DNA from 2 places in the Streptomyces sp. NPDC041713 genome. Region 2 is predicted to be linked to the other one. Evidence: riboswitches for the same ligand, from Rfam matches in the RefSeq annotation. Region 2 holds a riboswitch; the other holds the start of a gene.
What was found. Region 2 has a riboswitch for glycine ahead of gcvT (glycine cleavage system aminomethyltransferase GcvT). Riboswitches for the same ligand answer to the same signal wherever they lie in the genome.
Positions count from the first base shown of each region.

Region 1 (3,395 bases), on a different contig from region 2:
GCGGGATCATGCCGCGGTCGAGCGCGTAGTCGCGGTCGGCGAGCCTGCGCAGGTAGCGCAGCATCGCGGTCTCGGAGCGGTTCTGGTGGAAGACGGGGTGGGTGAGGTAGTCGTCCGCGCGCAGCAGGCCGTCGGGCAGCGTGTCCGCGACGGTGGCGTCGAGCGCGTCGACGTCGGCCTCGACCCCGAACGCGCCCCACACTGCGGCGAGTTGGGCCCGCGTGGTGGTCTCGTCACAGGCGAGGGAGACGTGGTCGGCGTCGACCAGGCGGATGTTCACGCCGCCTTCGCGGGCGGCCGCGACGAGCTCCTCCGCGCGGCCCTCGGCGCGCACGGTCAGGGTGTCGAAGTAGGCGCCATGCACGACTTCGACGCCGCCGGCCGTGAGCCCGGCCGCGAGCAGCGTCGCGTACCGGTGGGTGCGCCGGGCGATGGCCTTCAGGCCCTCGGGGCCGTGGTAGACGGCGTACATTCCGGCCATGACCGCGAGCAGCACCTGAGCGGTGCAGATGTTGCTGGTGGCCTTCTCGCGGCGGATGTGCTGCTCACGGGTCTGCAGCGCGAGCCGGTAGGCCTTGTTGCCGTCGGCGTCGACGGAGACGCCGACGAGGCGCCCGGGGAGGCTGCGCGCGAACTTCTCGCGCACCGCCATGTAACCGGCGTGCGGGCCGCCGAAGCCCATCGGCACACCGAAGCGCTGCGTCGTGCCGACGGCGATGTCGGCGCCCAGCTCGCCGGGAGAGGTGAGCAGCGTCAGGGCGAGCAGGTCGGCGGCGACGGTGACGACGGCGCCGATCTCGTGCGCCTGGTCGATGAGCGGCTTGATGTCCCGTACGGCACCGGAGGCGCCCGGGTACTGCACGAGGACGCCGACGACACCGCGCTCGGCGACCTCGGCGGGGATGCCGTCGCTCAGGTCGGCGACCACGATCTCGACGCCGGTGGGCTCGGCGCGGGTCTGGATGACGGCGATGGTCTGCGGCAGCGCGTCGGCGTCGACGACGAAGACGCCGTTCTTGACCTTGCCCATGCGCCGGGACAGCGCCATGGCCTCGGCGGCGGCGGTGCCCTCGTCGAGGAGCGAGGCCCCGGAGGTGGGCAGGCCGGTCAGCTCGGCGACCATGGTCTGGAAGTTGAGCAGCGCCTCCAGGCGGCCCTGCGAGATCTCCGGCTGGTACGGCGTGTACGCGGTGTACCAGGCGGGGTTCTCCATCACGTTCCGCAGGATGACGGGCGGCGTGAACGTGCCGTAGTACCCGAGTCCGATCATGGAGTCGAGGACCTGGTTGCGGTCGGCGAGGGAGCGCAGCTCGGCCAGCACCTCGGCCTCGGTGCGCGCGCCGGGCAGGTCCAGCGCCTCGGCGTTCTTGATCACATCCGGCACCGCGGCGGCCGTCAGCTCGTCGAGCGAGCCGTACCCGACCTGGGCGAGCATCTTGGCCCGCGCTTCCGCATCGGGCCCGATGTGCCGCTCCTCGAAGGGGATGCCCTGCTCGAGCGCGGAGAGCGGGATGCGATTGGTGGCAGTCATGGCGGAGGCCTCCTGGTCTGCACGACCTGCGAGGGGTACCACGGCGCGGGTACCCGGACGGCCTCCCCCTCTGTCATCTCAACCTGAGAGCTTCACAGTCCCGTCATGTCGACAGATCTGCTTTCACCGTCGGTGAGGAGGGGTTTCGAACGTGCCCGCCCGACGCCCGCCCTGCTTTCCAGAGTGACCTCGTCCGTGCGGTACTGGATGCCTGAGAGATTCCGGGGAGGATTTGCTCCTTCGGCGCCTCCGGGAACCGTGTTCCGGAGAGCTCTCCCGCACGGGGTCAACAGCCGAACGCCAGCCTACCAGCGAGGACCACGGCCGATCCCTCGAGTGGCCACCTGCCCCGAAGTGCTCTTTCGTAGTGACTACGAACGAATAAGGATGAGTTACGCCCGGTTTCGACAACCCGCGACCATCTGGAGGGCCCGTGCAGACCGACATCGATCCGCGCAATCTGATCGGCCGCAAGGCGTTCGACCGGAACGGGACGAAGATCGGCACGATCGACGAGGTCTACCTCGACGACGCCACCGGGGCCCCGGAGTGGGCCGCCATACGCACCGGCCTGTTCAGCCGCGACGCCTTCGTGCCGCTGGAGCCGAGCGAGCTGGGCGAGGACGGCACCGTACGGATCCCCTTCGACCACGACCTGATCAAGGACGCCCCGGACTTCGGGGTGGGCCGCCACCTCTCCCCCGAGCAGGAACTCCAGCTCTACCACCACTACGGCCTGGACACGACACCACCGCGGACGCCGCCTCCACCCGACCAGACCTTCGGCCGCATCGCGGGCACGGAATCCCCCTGACGCCATCCCCCTGACGCCGTCCTGATCCCGTCCTGATCCCTTCTGCCGGCGGCCTCAGCCCTCCCCCTGGTCCCCCACCTCCGCCCGAGCGACACCGGAGGCGTTCTCGAGCCCCTTTCCGGGCTCCGCCCCGGCCACCGCCCCCAGCGGCACCGCGGCGACCAGTGGCAGCGGCTCGGCGGGCACCAGATCCGGGTCGTCCGTCCGGAAGGTCTTCACCCGTCCCGGAGCCGAATACGGCGTCTCGAAGCGCACCGTCACCCGCCCGAGCCCGCTCCCCTGGACCCACCCGTGCCCGTACTCGCTGTGCCGTACGTCGATCCCAGCCACCCACCGCCGCTCACCGAGCGCCACCGACTCCTCGGCCACGACGTCACCGGCCCCGGCATCGCCGCCTTCGCCCCCGGAACCGCCCTCCACGCCCCCCTGCGCCGCTCCCGCCGCCTCGGCCGACTCGACCACGACGGCCTCCGCCCCGGCCGCCCGAGCAAGCGCCTCGGCGGCCTGAGCCTGCGCCTGGGCCTGGGCCTGGGCGAAGAGGTCCTCCTGCGTGTAGTCCGCGAGGCCTGAGACGCCGACACCGAGGAGCCGCACCCCTCCCGTGGTGTCCACGGACTCAAGGAGCCGCGCCGCGGCCTCCCGCACCACCCCGGGGTCGTCCGTGGGCCCGCGCAGCGTCTCGGAGCGCGTCAGCGTGGAGAAGTCGAACCGCCGTACCTTGAGCACGATGGTCCGCCCCGAGTGCCCCGCCGTCCGCAGCCGCTCCACACACCGGTCGGCGAGCCGCGCGACCTCACCGCGGATCCGCACCCGGTCGTGGATGTCCACGTCGTACGTGTCCTCGACGCTCACCGACTTGCTCTCCCGCTCGGCCACCACGGGCCGCTCGTCGAGCGCCAGCGCCATCGCGTATAGCGAGCCCCCGTGCGCCTTGCCCAGGAGTCGTACGAGCTCGTCCTCGCCGGCCTCCGCGAGCTCCTCGACCGTGATGATCCCGGCCCGCCGCAGATGGTCCCCGGTGGCCGGGCCCACACCCGGCAGCGTGCGCAC
Region 1 is NZ_JBVIZY010000013.1:9,394-12,788, reverse strand. It holds gene gcvP (aminomethyl-transferring glycine dehydrogenase) at 1-1,531, opposite strand, end outside; glycine riboswitch at 1,720-1,820, opposite strand; gene ACZ6CV_RS30610 (PRC-barrel domain-containing protein) at 1,965-2,345, shown strand; gene ACZ6CV_RS30605 (DNA polymerase IV) at 2,400-3,395, opposite strand, start outside.
Region 1: it holds a riboswitch for glycine, as region 2 does, so the genes downstream of both, gcvP (aminomethyl-transferring glycine dehydrogenase) here and gcvT (glycine cleavage system aminomethyltransferase GcvT) in region 2, are expected to answer to the same signal.

Region 2 (3,395 bases):
CGACGGCGGCGGCGACGTCCGGGTCCAGCTCGTGGAGAGGGGTGTTGAGAAGCGACATCACGCGATCCCTAACGGTATGGGTCAGCCGGCGGCGAAGGCGGTGTACTCATCGGCGGAGAGCAGGTCGCCCGGCTCGTCCGTGATGCGCACCTTGAACAGCCAACCGCCCTCGAACGGGGCGGAGTTGACCAGCGAGGGGTCGTCCACGACGTCCTGGTTGGCCTCGGTGACCTCGCCGTTCACCGGGGAGTAGAGGTCGCTGACCGACTTGGTCGACTCCAGCTCGCCACAGGTCTCGCCCGCGGTCACCGTGGAGCCGACCTCCGGAAGCTGCACGAAGACGACGTCACCGAGCGCGTTCGCGGCGTGCTCCGTGATGCCGACCGTCGACACGCCCTCCTCGGTGGCCGACAGCCACTCGTGCTCCTTGCTGTAACGCAGCTGCTGGGGGTTGCTCATGACCTGAATTCTCCTGTACGCGGGTGGGTGCTGCGGAACGGGGACGGTGTGCGGGGGGTCACGTCCGGCGCCGGGGCGCCGGGCCGCACACTGGGCGTCACTTCTGGCGCTTGTAGAACGGCAGGGCCACGACCTCGTACGGCTCGTGGGTGCCGCGGATGTCCACGCCGACGCCCTGGGTGCCCGGGGCGGCGTGCTCGGCGTCGACGTACGCCATGGCGATCGGCTTGCCCAGCGTCGGGGACGGGGCGCCCGAGGTGACCTCGCCGATCACCTTGCCGTCGGCGACCACCGGGAAACCGGCGCGCGGCACCCGGCGGCCCTCGGCGACCAGGCCCACGAGCTTGCGCGGCGGTGCGGTCTCGGCGCGCTCGGCGGCGGCCGCGAGGGCGGCGCGGCCCACGAAGCTCTCCGACTGCGAGGTCTTCTCGAACTTCACGACCCGGCCGAGTCCGGCGTCGAACGGCGTCAGCCCGGCGGTCAGCTCGTGCCCGTACAGCGGCATGCCCGCCTCCAGGCGCAGCGTGTCCCGGCAGGAGAGGCCGGCCGGGACCAGGCCGACGGGGGTGCCCGCATCGAGCAGCGCGCCCCACAGCTTCTCCGCGTCGCCGGGGGAGACGAAGAGCTCGAAGCCGTCCTCGCCGGTGTAGCCGGTACGGGCGATGAGGGCGGGCACGCCCGCGACGGTGCCCGGCAGGCCCGCGTAGTACTTCAGACCGTCCAGGTCGGCGTCGGTGAGCTGCTTGAGGATGCCGGAGGACTCCGGGCCCTGGACGGCCAGCAGCGCGTACGCGTCCCGGTCGTCGCGGACCTCGGCGTCGAAGCCGTCGGCGCGGGCGGTCAGCGCGTCGAGCACGACCTGCGCGTTGGAGGCGTTGGCGACCACCATGTACTCGGTCTCGCCGAGCCGGTAGACGATCAGGTCGTCCAGGATTCCGCCGTCCTCGGCGACGATCATGGTGTAGCGGGCGCGGCCGACGCCGACCGAGCCGATGTTGCCGACCAGCGCGAAGTTCAGGAAGTCGGCGGCCTCGGCGCCGGTGACGGTGATCTCGCCCATGTGGGAGAGGTCGAAGAGGCCGGCCTTGGTGCGCACGGCGTTGTGCTCGTCGCGCTCGCTGGCGTACCGCAGCGGCATGTCCCAGCCCGCGAAATCGGTCATGGTCGCACCGAGGAGGCGATGTACGGCGTCGAGGGCGGTCAGACGGGGGGCAGTGCTCATGAAGGGAACTCCCAGGGCATGACGGGCGAGGTCGATCCTCCCCATCTGTCATCGGAACCTGAGAGGTTCGCCGCAGGCGTCTCGACATCCGAGACGTACGGCTTGCACCTTGGGTGGGACCGCCGGGGCGGCCCGCTTTTCAGATGTGCCTCGCCCGCGCGGTACGGGGCCTGAGAGATTCAAGGGAGGGACTTGCTCCTTCGGCGCCCCGGACGACACAGCACCTGCTGGTCCCGGAGACTCTCCCGCGCGGATTCAAACGGCCGGTATGGAGTTGGCGGGCTCATCATTGCACGCGACCCTGTCCAGGGGGACCCGTGACCGGCAGCGGATCGCGCGGCCCGCGCACGGTTGTGCCGCATTACCTTCTCTTTACACTTGACGGGGAAGCAGTACGTGACCGCTATGGGGAGGCCGATCACGGTGCGCAGCAGGACAGGCGTCTTCGCTCCAACCACGGGGGTGGCGCTGCCCAAGCAGGTCGCCGCCCCGGCCCGGGAGAGCTGCGGCCCGCTCCCCGTGGCCGTCGTCCGCGACCTGCGCCGGCGCTCCGGCCACAGCCCGCACCGCCTCACCTTCGGCGCGGGCGACCTGGTCGTCGTCTCCGGGCTGCCCGGTGGCGGGAAGTCGACCCTCATGCGGCAGGCCGTCACCGGCCCGCGCATCGACTCCCAGGACACCCGCGACCGCTGGGCCGGCCGCATGCCCCGCCTCCTCCCGTACGTGATCTACCGCCCCCTGGTCCGCCTCGCGCACTACGCGGGACTGCGCCGCCACCTGCGCTCCGGGGCGAGCGTCGTGGTGCACGACTGCGGCACCCAGCCGTGGGTGCGCCGCTGGCTCGCCCGCGAGGCGGGCCGGCGCGGCGCCGTCCTGCACCTGCTGCTGCTCGACGTGCCGGTGGACACGGCGCTCGCGGGCCAGCGCGAGCGCGGCCGCGGCGTCTCCCGGTACGCCTTCGCGCGCCACCGCAGGACGGTCGGCCGGCTCGTCGACGCCGCCGAGCGCGGCGACCTGCCGCGCGGCTGCGGCTCGGCGGTGCTCCTGGACCGGGCGGCGGCGCAGGTCCTGCGGGGGATCGCCTTCGACGGCCGACCCGCCCGGCGTTAGGGTTCGAGCCGCAGGCAGAGCGGTCGCGAGCAGGGGTTGGACAGATGGACTTTCCGGCGCAGGCACAAGCCCATCCGTACGCGGGTTGGCCGGGCAACGAGCTGGAGGAGGTCCTCGCGGCCTCCCTCGGCGCCGCCGAATCGGCGGGCGGCCGGATCGTGGAGGTCCTCGGCCGCAGCGCGATATGGATCCCGCTGCCGAACGGCGGCGGTCCCGACAGCGGCACCCTCGACCTGCCGACGCTGGAGATCGAGGGCCAGGCGTACGTCCCCGTCTTCACCTCCGAGCAGCAGTTCCGCCAGGCGCTCGGCGCCGCCGCCGACCGCATGGGGTGCACCGTGGCGCCCGCCGTGGAGTTCGCCCGCGGCCTGCCCCCGCAGCTGGGCATCGCACTCAACCCGGACGGCACCGTCGGCGCCCCGCTGCCGCCGGCCGCCGTCGCCGAGCTCTGCAGGGCCGGCCGCTCCGCGCTGGACGGCCCCGCCACCGGCGGCCGCGTGCGGCTCTACGAACCGGACTGGCAGGAGGAGCCGGTGGACTTCCTGGCCGCCGCGGGCCGCGAGTTCGAGGCGAGCGGGGTCGTGCTCACCGCGCGCCGCTGCCT
Region 2 is NZ_JBVIZY010000009.1:49,752-53,146, forward strand. It holds gene glyA (serine hydroxymethyltransferase) at 1-58, opposite strand, end outside; gene gcvH (glycine cleavage system protein GcvH) at 82-459, opposite strand; gene gcvT (glycine cleavage system aminomethyltransferase GcvT) at 557-1,681, opposite strand; glycine riboswitch at 1,717-1,830, opposite strand; glycine riboswitch at 1,831-1,939, opposite strand; gene ACZ6CV_RS25735 (AAA family ATPase) at 2,087-2,791, shown strand; gene ACZ6CV_RS25740 (enhanced serine sensitivity protein SseB) at 2,836-3,395, shown strand, end outside.